DNA from 3 places in the Blastococcus sp. KM273129 genome. Region 1 is predicted to be linked to each of the others. Evidence: riboswitches for the same ligand, from Rfam matches in the RefSeq annotation. Region 1 holds a riboswitch; each other region holds the start of a gene.

Region 1 (2,189 bases):
CGTCGCCCCGCCTCCGGGCTGACGCAGCGACGCGCATCCGGCCCGCTCCAGGCAACCCGGGGCTGCTGCCAGCGGACCGGCGAAAGATCCGGCCGCACAGAAGCGGGGGCTCATGGACGGGTATGCCCATGAGCCCCCTCCGCCCCTGAGATGCCTACCGTGACGAGATTGCCGATCGCTCAGCATCCTCCGCCGAGAGAGACCCCGCGCGCCGCCAACCAGGGGATCGGGTTGCCTCGGTTGGCGTTGAGCCCACCGGTACGCACCTCGAAGTGCAGGTGAGGGCCAGTTGACTGGCCGGTGTTGCCGACCTCGGCGATCTGCTGGCCGATCGAAACCTGTTGGCCGGCCTGGACGAAGTAGTCGTTGATGTGCCCGTAGACAGTGATCGAGCCGTCGGGATGCTGGACGTATACGGCTAGCCCGAAGCCGCTGGCCGGACCGGCCTGGAGGACCCGCCCCGCCTCGGGCGCATAGATCGGCGTGCCGATGGGCGCGGCGATGTCGACCCCGTAGTGCATGGTTCCCCAGCGAGAGCCGTAGCAGGAGGTCACGCGACCGGTGGTGGGAGCCACTGCGCGACCACTGGCAGCCGCCGCCGCTGTAGCGGCAGCCTGTGCGTCTCTCTGCGCGTTCTCCGTGTTGATCCGGTCCGCCCACGCGGCTCGTCCGTCAGCGGCGCCCTCGAGTTCGAGCAGTGCGATCTCGGCCTGCTGCAGCCGGCCCTGCAGTGCAGCTCGCTCGGAGGTGACGCTGTCGTAGGCGTCCTTGGCTTCAACCAGCCGCGCCTGCGCGGCGGCCTCGAGCTCAGCCGCTCCGGCCGCCGCCTGGTCGCGCTCTGAAAGGGCCGTCTGTGCAGCACGTCCAGCCTCGGCCTTCTCCCGCTCCAGCGCACGGAACTCGGTGAGCTCGGCCGCGCGATCGTCGGTCAGCATCTCGAGGGTGGACGCTCGCTGCAGGAACTCCGCCGGGCCGGCCGAGTCCAGCAAGGCCGCCGCAGTCTCCAGGGCATCACTTCGCATGTAGGTCTCCCGGCCCAGACGGGCGACTCCGGCCCGCGCCTGGTCCACCGCGGCTGTGGCGGTCTGGAGTTCTGCCTCCGCGGCGGACGCTGCGGCCTGTGCGGCGGCGAGTTCCTCCTGTGCCTGCCGAGAGGTGTCCGCTGCGGCCTCGGCCTCGACGGTGAAGCGCGAGAGCTCGTCCTCCGACTCGGCGACCAGCTGTTCGAGACGTCGCACCTCAGCTGCCGCTGCGTCACGGTCGGACCGTGCGGCTGCAGCCTCGTCACCCGGTGCCGCGACGGCTGGAGTCATCGAAATGCTGATTGCGACGCTAGTCAGGGCAGCCAGCGTGGAGCCCGCGATGGTCCTGCCAAGAGGGCGTCGCCGGCGGAGGGGTTCAGGTCGCTCACGTGGCGAGAGGTCGTCGCGGACAGGTTGTGCATGCAGGGTCGCCAACGCGACGAGCTCCGTTTCCTTCGCGCCGCCTACCGAGTTAGCTGACGGGTTCGGGCGGGAAGGCGCCCTACCTGGCACCGGGCAGTGCGCAGGATTCACCCCGAGGGAATGGTGGGTCCCCGGTCCGTCGTGACGGTCATCGACGACAGTTCGGCGGGATCCGGCCGAGGCCCCTCGGTCGAGGGGCGTGGGCTCGGTCGGACCGGGCGAGACGCTACTACGACAGCGAATAGTTTGTCACGGTCAGGTAACGGCGGCCGGGGTGACCAGCAAAGGCACCGTCGGCCCACGACCGAGCGGGGCGATCTGCAGGCAGCGCGAGGTTCGGCGAAACAGGAGGGCCCAGCAGGACGCCTGTCGCGAGGCCGAGGATAGGAAGGGGCTGCGGCCGGAAGGACCCATCTTCAGCAGGCTCCTGATCGTCCAAGATCGATCCGAGGAAGTGCTCTCCGCCGATCCCACCAGGGAGTGCAGAGCCTGGCCCCGCCTCAGGGTTCGGGTCAGGGCTCGCCTTCGCGGGCGCTCAGCATCTTCGTCATCGTGACGGTCTCGGCAGCCTGCGTCTTGGCGATCGTGCCCGCGAGACTGCGCACCGCCTGCTCCTCGGCGCGATCCGCAGCCGACTCCGCCATCTCCAGACCACCCTGGTGATGACGAATCAACAACTGCAGGAAGCGTCGGTCGAATGCCGTGCCCGACGAATCCCGCAGCTCCGTCAACTCCTCTTCGGTG
Region 2 (2,189 bases), on a different contig from region 1:
CCGAGATCAGTCCCACGTCGTCCTCCTCCCTCGGGTGTGGTGCATTGATCGACGTCCGGTACCCGATGGCGAGGGGGTCCATGTGCCGGACGCCTACACTTCCTGGCACGACGGACGAGTCGGCCGGGCGGTCGCGTCGGCGGGGGAGACTCCGTCGCCGAGGAACGTCCGGGCTCCACAGGGCAGGGTGGTCGTTAACGGCGACCCGGGGTGACCCGCGGGACAGTGCCACAGAAAACAGACCGCCGGCGTTCGCGCCGGTAAGGGTGAAACGGTGGTGTAAGAGACCACCAGCACGCCGGGTGACCGGCGTGGCTCGGTAAACCCCACCCGGAGCTAGGTCAAGAAGGAGCGGCGGTCCGCCGCCGCTCCGCGCAGGCGTTCGAGGGCGGCCCGCCCGAGCCTGCGGGTAGACCGCTGGAGCCTGCCGGCAACGGCAGGCCTAGATGGATGACCGCCCATCGGGAGGCCGTGAGGCACCCGTGGACAGAACCCGGCGTACAGGCCGACTCGTCCGTCGCCCTCGCGCGCCGGCGTCCGGGGGCATCACCCGAACGGGTGAAGCGGAGGCGCTGCGCGCACGGCTGGTGACACCGAGTGCCTTTGCGCGGAGGGTCCGCGAAAAGGCCCGATCCGAGCTTCTGGCTCGCCGACGGCCCTGCCTACCGTTTCGATCGTCCGCTGACCGGCGGACCCGGATGGCCGCCCGCCGAACCTGCCCACGGCCGCCCGGCAGCGAACACGACGGGCAGGGCGGGGGACCCACCGTTCGTGGTCCTCCGGGATCTCGGGGTGAAGCCGCGCCTCGCGCGGCCGGGCAGCTCTCGCCCGAACCCGACAGCTAACTCCGCAGGCGGCGAGAGGCTCACCACTCCATGCCCAAGAGCACCCGCACCGTGGGGCGTCACCGGCGCCCCTCCCGCAACCGCACCACGACCGCCGTGGCCTACCCGGCCGTCGTCCTCGCCGCCGCATCGGCCCTCACCATGGGGGCCATCAGCCCCGCGGCCGCGCACACCGGCCAGCACGCGGTCAACCCCGGCGACACCCTCAGCAAGCTCGCGGCCGGCCACGGCACCACGTGGCAGAGCATCTACGACGTCAACCGCGACACCATCGGCGCCGACCCCAACCTGCTCCGTGTCGGGCAGGTGCTCACCATCGGCGGCTCCGGTGCGGCACCGGCGCCGGCGGCGCCCGCGCCCGCCGCAGCCTCCTACACGGTGGTCGCCGGCGACACGCTGGGCAAGATCGCCGCCCGGCACGGCACCACCTGGCAGGACCTGCACGCCCTCAACCTCGGCGTCATCGGTCCGGACGCGAACGTCCTGCGCGTCGGCCAGGTGCTCGCCCTGACCGGCGGCGGGGTCGTTCCCGAGCGGGCCAGCCGGGACGAGCGGCCCGCCCCGGCCCCGGCGCCCGCTCCGGCTCCGGCGCCCGCTCCGGCTCCGGCGCCCGCCCCGGCTCCGGCGCCCGCCCCGGCTCCGGCGGCCACCTCCGCGGCCTACGACCAGTGGGACGCGCACGTCCGCCCGGACGTCCAGGAGATCGCGGAGGTGCACGGCGTCGGGACGGTGCTCACCCGTCCCGGCCACAGCCCCACCGCGGGCCTCGCGGCCGATTTCATGGTCTACAGCGACTCCGCCAAGGGGGACGCCGTCGCCCAGTACGTGATCGACAACGCGGCCCGGCTCGGCGTGGAATACGTGATCTGGGAGCAGCGGATCGCCGGCACGTGGACCGGGTGGGCCTGGCAGGGCATGGAGGACCGCGGCTCGCCCACGGCCAATCACATGGACCACCCGCACGTGACCTTCCTGCCGTAACCAGCGCTGGCACCTCGTGCGCCCCCTGCCCGGCTGCCGGGCAGGGGGCGCACGTGCGTTGGAGCTGGTCGCACGCCGGTCACCCGCGGTCCGCCCGCCGGATGCCGGGGCGTCGTCTTCGCTGGTCAGGGTCGGCCCCACCTGTCCTTCGACCCCAGGAGCACCCCCGTGCCATCCCGCGCCCGGCTTCTCGCCCCGTCGTTCCCGGCCGCCGCCCTGCTGCTCGCCGCCACCGCCGCCCCGGCCGGTGCGGTGCCGCCCCCCGCACCCGCCTTCGCCGAGCTGGCCACCTTCGAGGTGAGCGGTGAGGTCGCCGAGATCCTCGCCGTCACCCCAGACGGCCGGACGCTGCTGTACACCGAC
Region 3 (2,189 bases), on a different contig from region 1:
ACCAGTGCGACGGCGACCACCAGCACCGGCCAGGCGGCGGCGCCGGCGCCGGCCACGACCGCCCGCAGCTGCTCCGCCGACGGCAGGTCCGACGTCAGCGCCGCCGCCCCGCCACCGAGCAGCAGGGCGCCGAGCGCCGCTGCCCGCAGCCCTGTCCGATCCGCCGTCCGCACGCCCTGATCCTGCCCCAGGGCGCGCGCCGGACGGGTCAGCTGCAGCTGCCGCCCAGGGAGATGCCGCGCTGCGCCAGCCACGGGACCGGGTTGGCCCGGTCGGCGTAGAGGCCACCCCGGTGGGTCTCGAAGTGCAGGTGCGGCCCGGTCGACTGGCCGCGGTTGCCGACCTCGGCGATCTGCTGCCCGCCGCTGACCACCTGGCCCGGCGACACGAAGAACTGGTTGACGTGGCCGTAGACGGTGATGACCCCGTCGGGGTGCTGGATCGCGACGGCGAGCCCGAAGCCGCTGGCCGGCCCCGCCTGGAGCACCACGCCCGGCTCCGGCGTGTAGATCGGGGTGCCGATCGGCGCGGCGATGTCGACGCCGAGGTGCATGGTGCCCCAGCGCGCGCCGTAGCAGGAGGTGACCCGGCCCTGGGTGAGCGCGGCGCCGCTGCCACCCGGGGCGGCGGCCACCGTCATGACGGCGCGCTCGGCGGCCTGCGCCTCGTCGTACGCGCGGGCGGCGTCCTCGGCGCCCTTCACCTCGAGCAGCCGGATCTCGGCGTCGCGGAGCTGCTGGTCGAGCCCCGCCTTCTCCGCCGTGAGGGCGTCGAACTCGGCCTGCGCCTCACCGAGGAGGCGGTCGGCCTCCGCCTGGGCTTCGCGCGCCTTGCCCGCCGCGGCGTCGCGCTCGGCGACGGCGGCCTTGGCCTCCCGGTCAAGCCGCGCCTCGCGCGCCTCGGCGACCCGCAGCTCCTCGAGCACCCGGGCGCGGTCCTCGCCGAGCAGGTCCAGCGTCGCCGCCTGCTGCAGCAGCTCCCCCGGCCCCTCGGCGTGCAGCACCATCTCGAGCTCGGTGAACGCCTCGTCGCTGCCCATGTAGGCCTCCCGGCCCAGGGTGGCGACGTCCTCCTGGGTGCGCCCGACGGCCTCCCGGACGGCGGCGAGCTCGGCGGCGATCGCGTCGGCGTGCTCCCGGGCGCGGTCCAGCTCGGCCTGCGTGGCGAGGACGGCACCGCTGGCCTCCTCGGCCCGCAGCGTCATCTGCTGCAGCCGCTCCTCGGCCTCGCGGACGCGCTGCTCCAGGCCCTGGACCTCGGCGGCGACGCGGTCGTGCTCGCTCTGGGCCGCGCTGGGGGCCGCCGACGAGGCCGGCGCGCCGAGCAGGGACAGCGACAGCAGTGCGGTGAGGGCGATGGCCGCCCGGCCGGCTGCCCGGCGTGGGCGCCGCAGGACGCCCGTCAGGTGGTGCGTGGTCGCCAAGGCGACGGTCTCCGTTCCTCGGTCCGCCTACCAGGTCAGCTGACGGGTTCGGGCCGGAACGTGCCCTACCTGCCTGCCCGTGGAGGCGCAGGCGGGATTCACCCCAGAGAACGTGGGTCCCCGGTCCCCGCGGCGGTCAGACCGCGGAGTTCGGCGGGGCCCGCCCGAGCCCCCGGGTCGGGGGCGGCATCGGGTGGGCCGCGAGAGACGGTACAAGCCAAACCTGCAGATGTCACAGGGTGGTAACGAACCTTCTCGGTCCACCACTCGGGTACCGGGTCGCGACGCTGCTGGTGGGGTCCCGTCTGGCAGGCTGGTACGTCCGGGGCGGTAGCTCAGCTGGTCAGAGCATGGGACTCATAATCCCTGGGTCGTGGGTTCGAGCCCCACCCGCCCCACCGCGCGACCGGCGCCGGCCACCGGCCGGGGTGTGCCGGGGTGTGCCGGAGATCATGCGCGTCCCGCGTCGTGGAGGAGAGCGGCGGCGCGGGGGTGCCACGCCGCGCCGCCGGCGGCGACCGCCCGGACGTGGCCGGGGAGGTCGGCCGGGTCGTCGTCCTTGAGCAGGTAGCCGGCCGCGTCGATCGCCCGCGCCCGCCGCACGCTGGCCGAGCTGAGGCCCCCGGTGAGGAACACGATGCGCACCTCCGGGTGCGAGGTGCGGACCACGCTCGCCGCGGTCAGGCCGTCCACGACCGGCATCTGCAGGTCCAGCAGCAGCACGTCGGGGTGCAGCTGCCGGACGGCATCGGCGACCTCGCTCCCG

What was found. A riboswitch is a leader RNA that binds a small molecule or an ion and turns the genes downstream of it on or off. The one in region 1 is predicted to bind cyclic di-AMP.
Region 2: it holds a riboswitch for cyclic di-AMP, as region 1 does, so the genes downstream of both, E9565_RS04460 (LysM domain-containing protein) here and E9565_RS13515 (M23 family metallopeptidase) in region 1, are expected to answer to the same signal.
Region 3: it holds a riboswitch for cyclic di-AMP, as region 1 does, so the genes downstream of both, E9565_RS10140 (M23 family metallopeptidase) here and E9565_RS13515 (M23 family metallopeptidase) in region 1, are expected to answer to the same signal.

The regions. Positions count from the first base shown of each region.
Region 1 is NZ_SSXB01000045.1:19,933-22,121, forward strand. Features, by position in the region: gene E9565_RS13510 (TVP38/TMEM64 family protein) at 1-22, shown strand, start outside; gene E9565_RS13515 (M23 family metallopeptidase) at 180-1,238, opposite strand; cyclic di-AMP (ydaO/yuaA leader) riboswitch at 1,470-1,623, opposite strand; gene E9565_RS13520 (DUF305 domain-containing protein) at 1,958-2,189, opposite strand, start outside.
Region 2 is NZ_SSXB01000009.1:72,431-74,619, reverse strand. Features, by position in the region: gene E9565_RS04470 (hypothetical protein) at 1-82, opposite strand, end outside; RNA gene rnpB (RNase P RNA component class A) at 116-517, shown strand; cyclic di-AMP (ydaO/yuaA leader) riboswitch at 733-868, shown strand; gene E9565_RS04460 (LysM domain-containing protein) at 876-1,826, shown strand; gene E9565_RS04455 (hypothetical protein) at 1,995-2,189, shown strand, end outside.
Region 3 is NZ_SSXB01000027.1:33,204-35,392, forward strand. Features, by position in the region: gene E9565_RS10135 (TVP38/TMEM64 family protein) at 1-173, opposite strand, end outside; gene E9565_RS10140 (M23 family metallopeptidase) at 209-1,423, opposite strand; cyclic di-AMP (ydaO/yuaA leader) riboswitch at 1,448-1,579, opposite strand; tRNA gene E9565_RS10145 (tRNA-Ile) at 1,748-1,821, shown strand; gene E9565_RS10150 (response regulator transcription factor) at 1,874-2,189, opposite strand, start outside.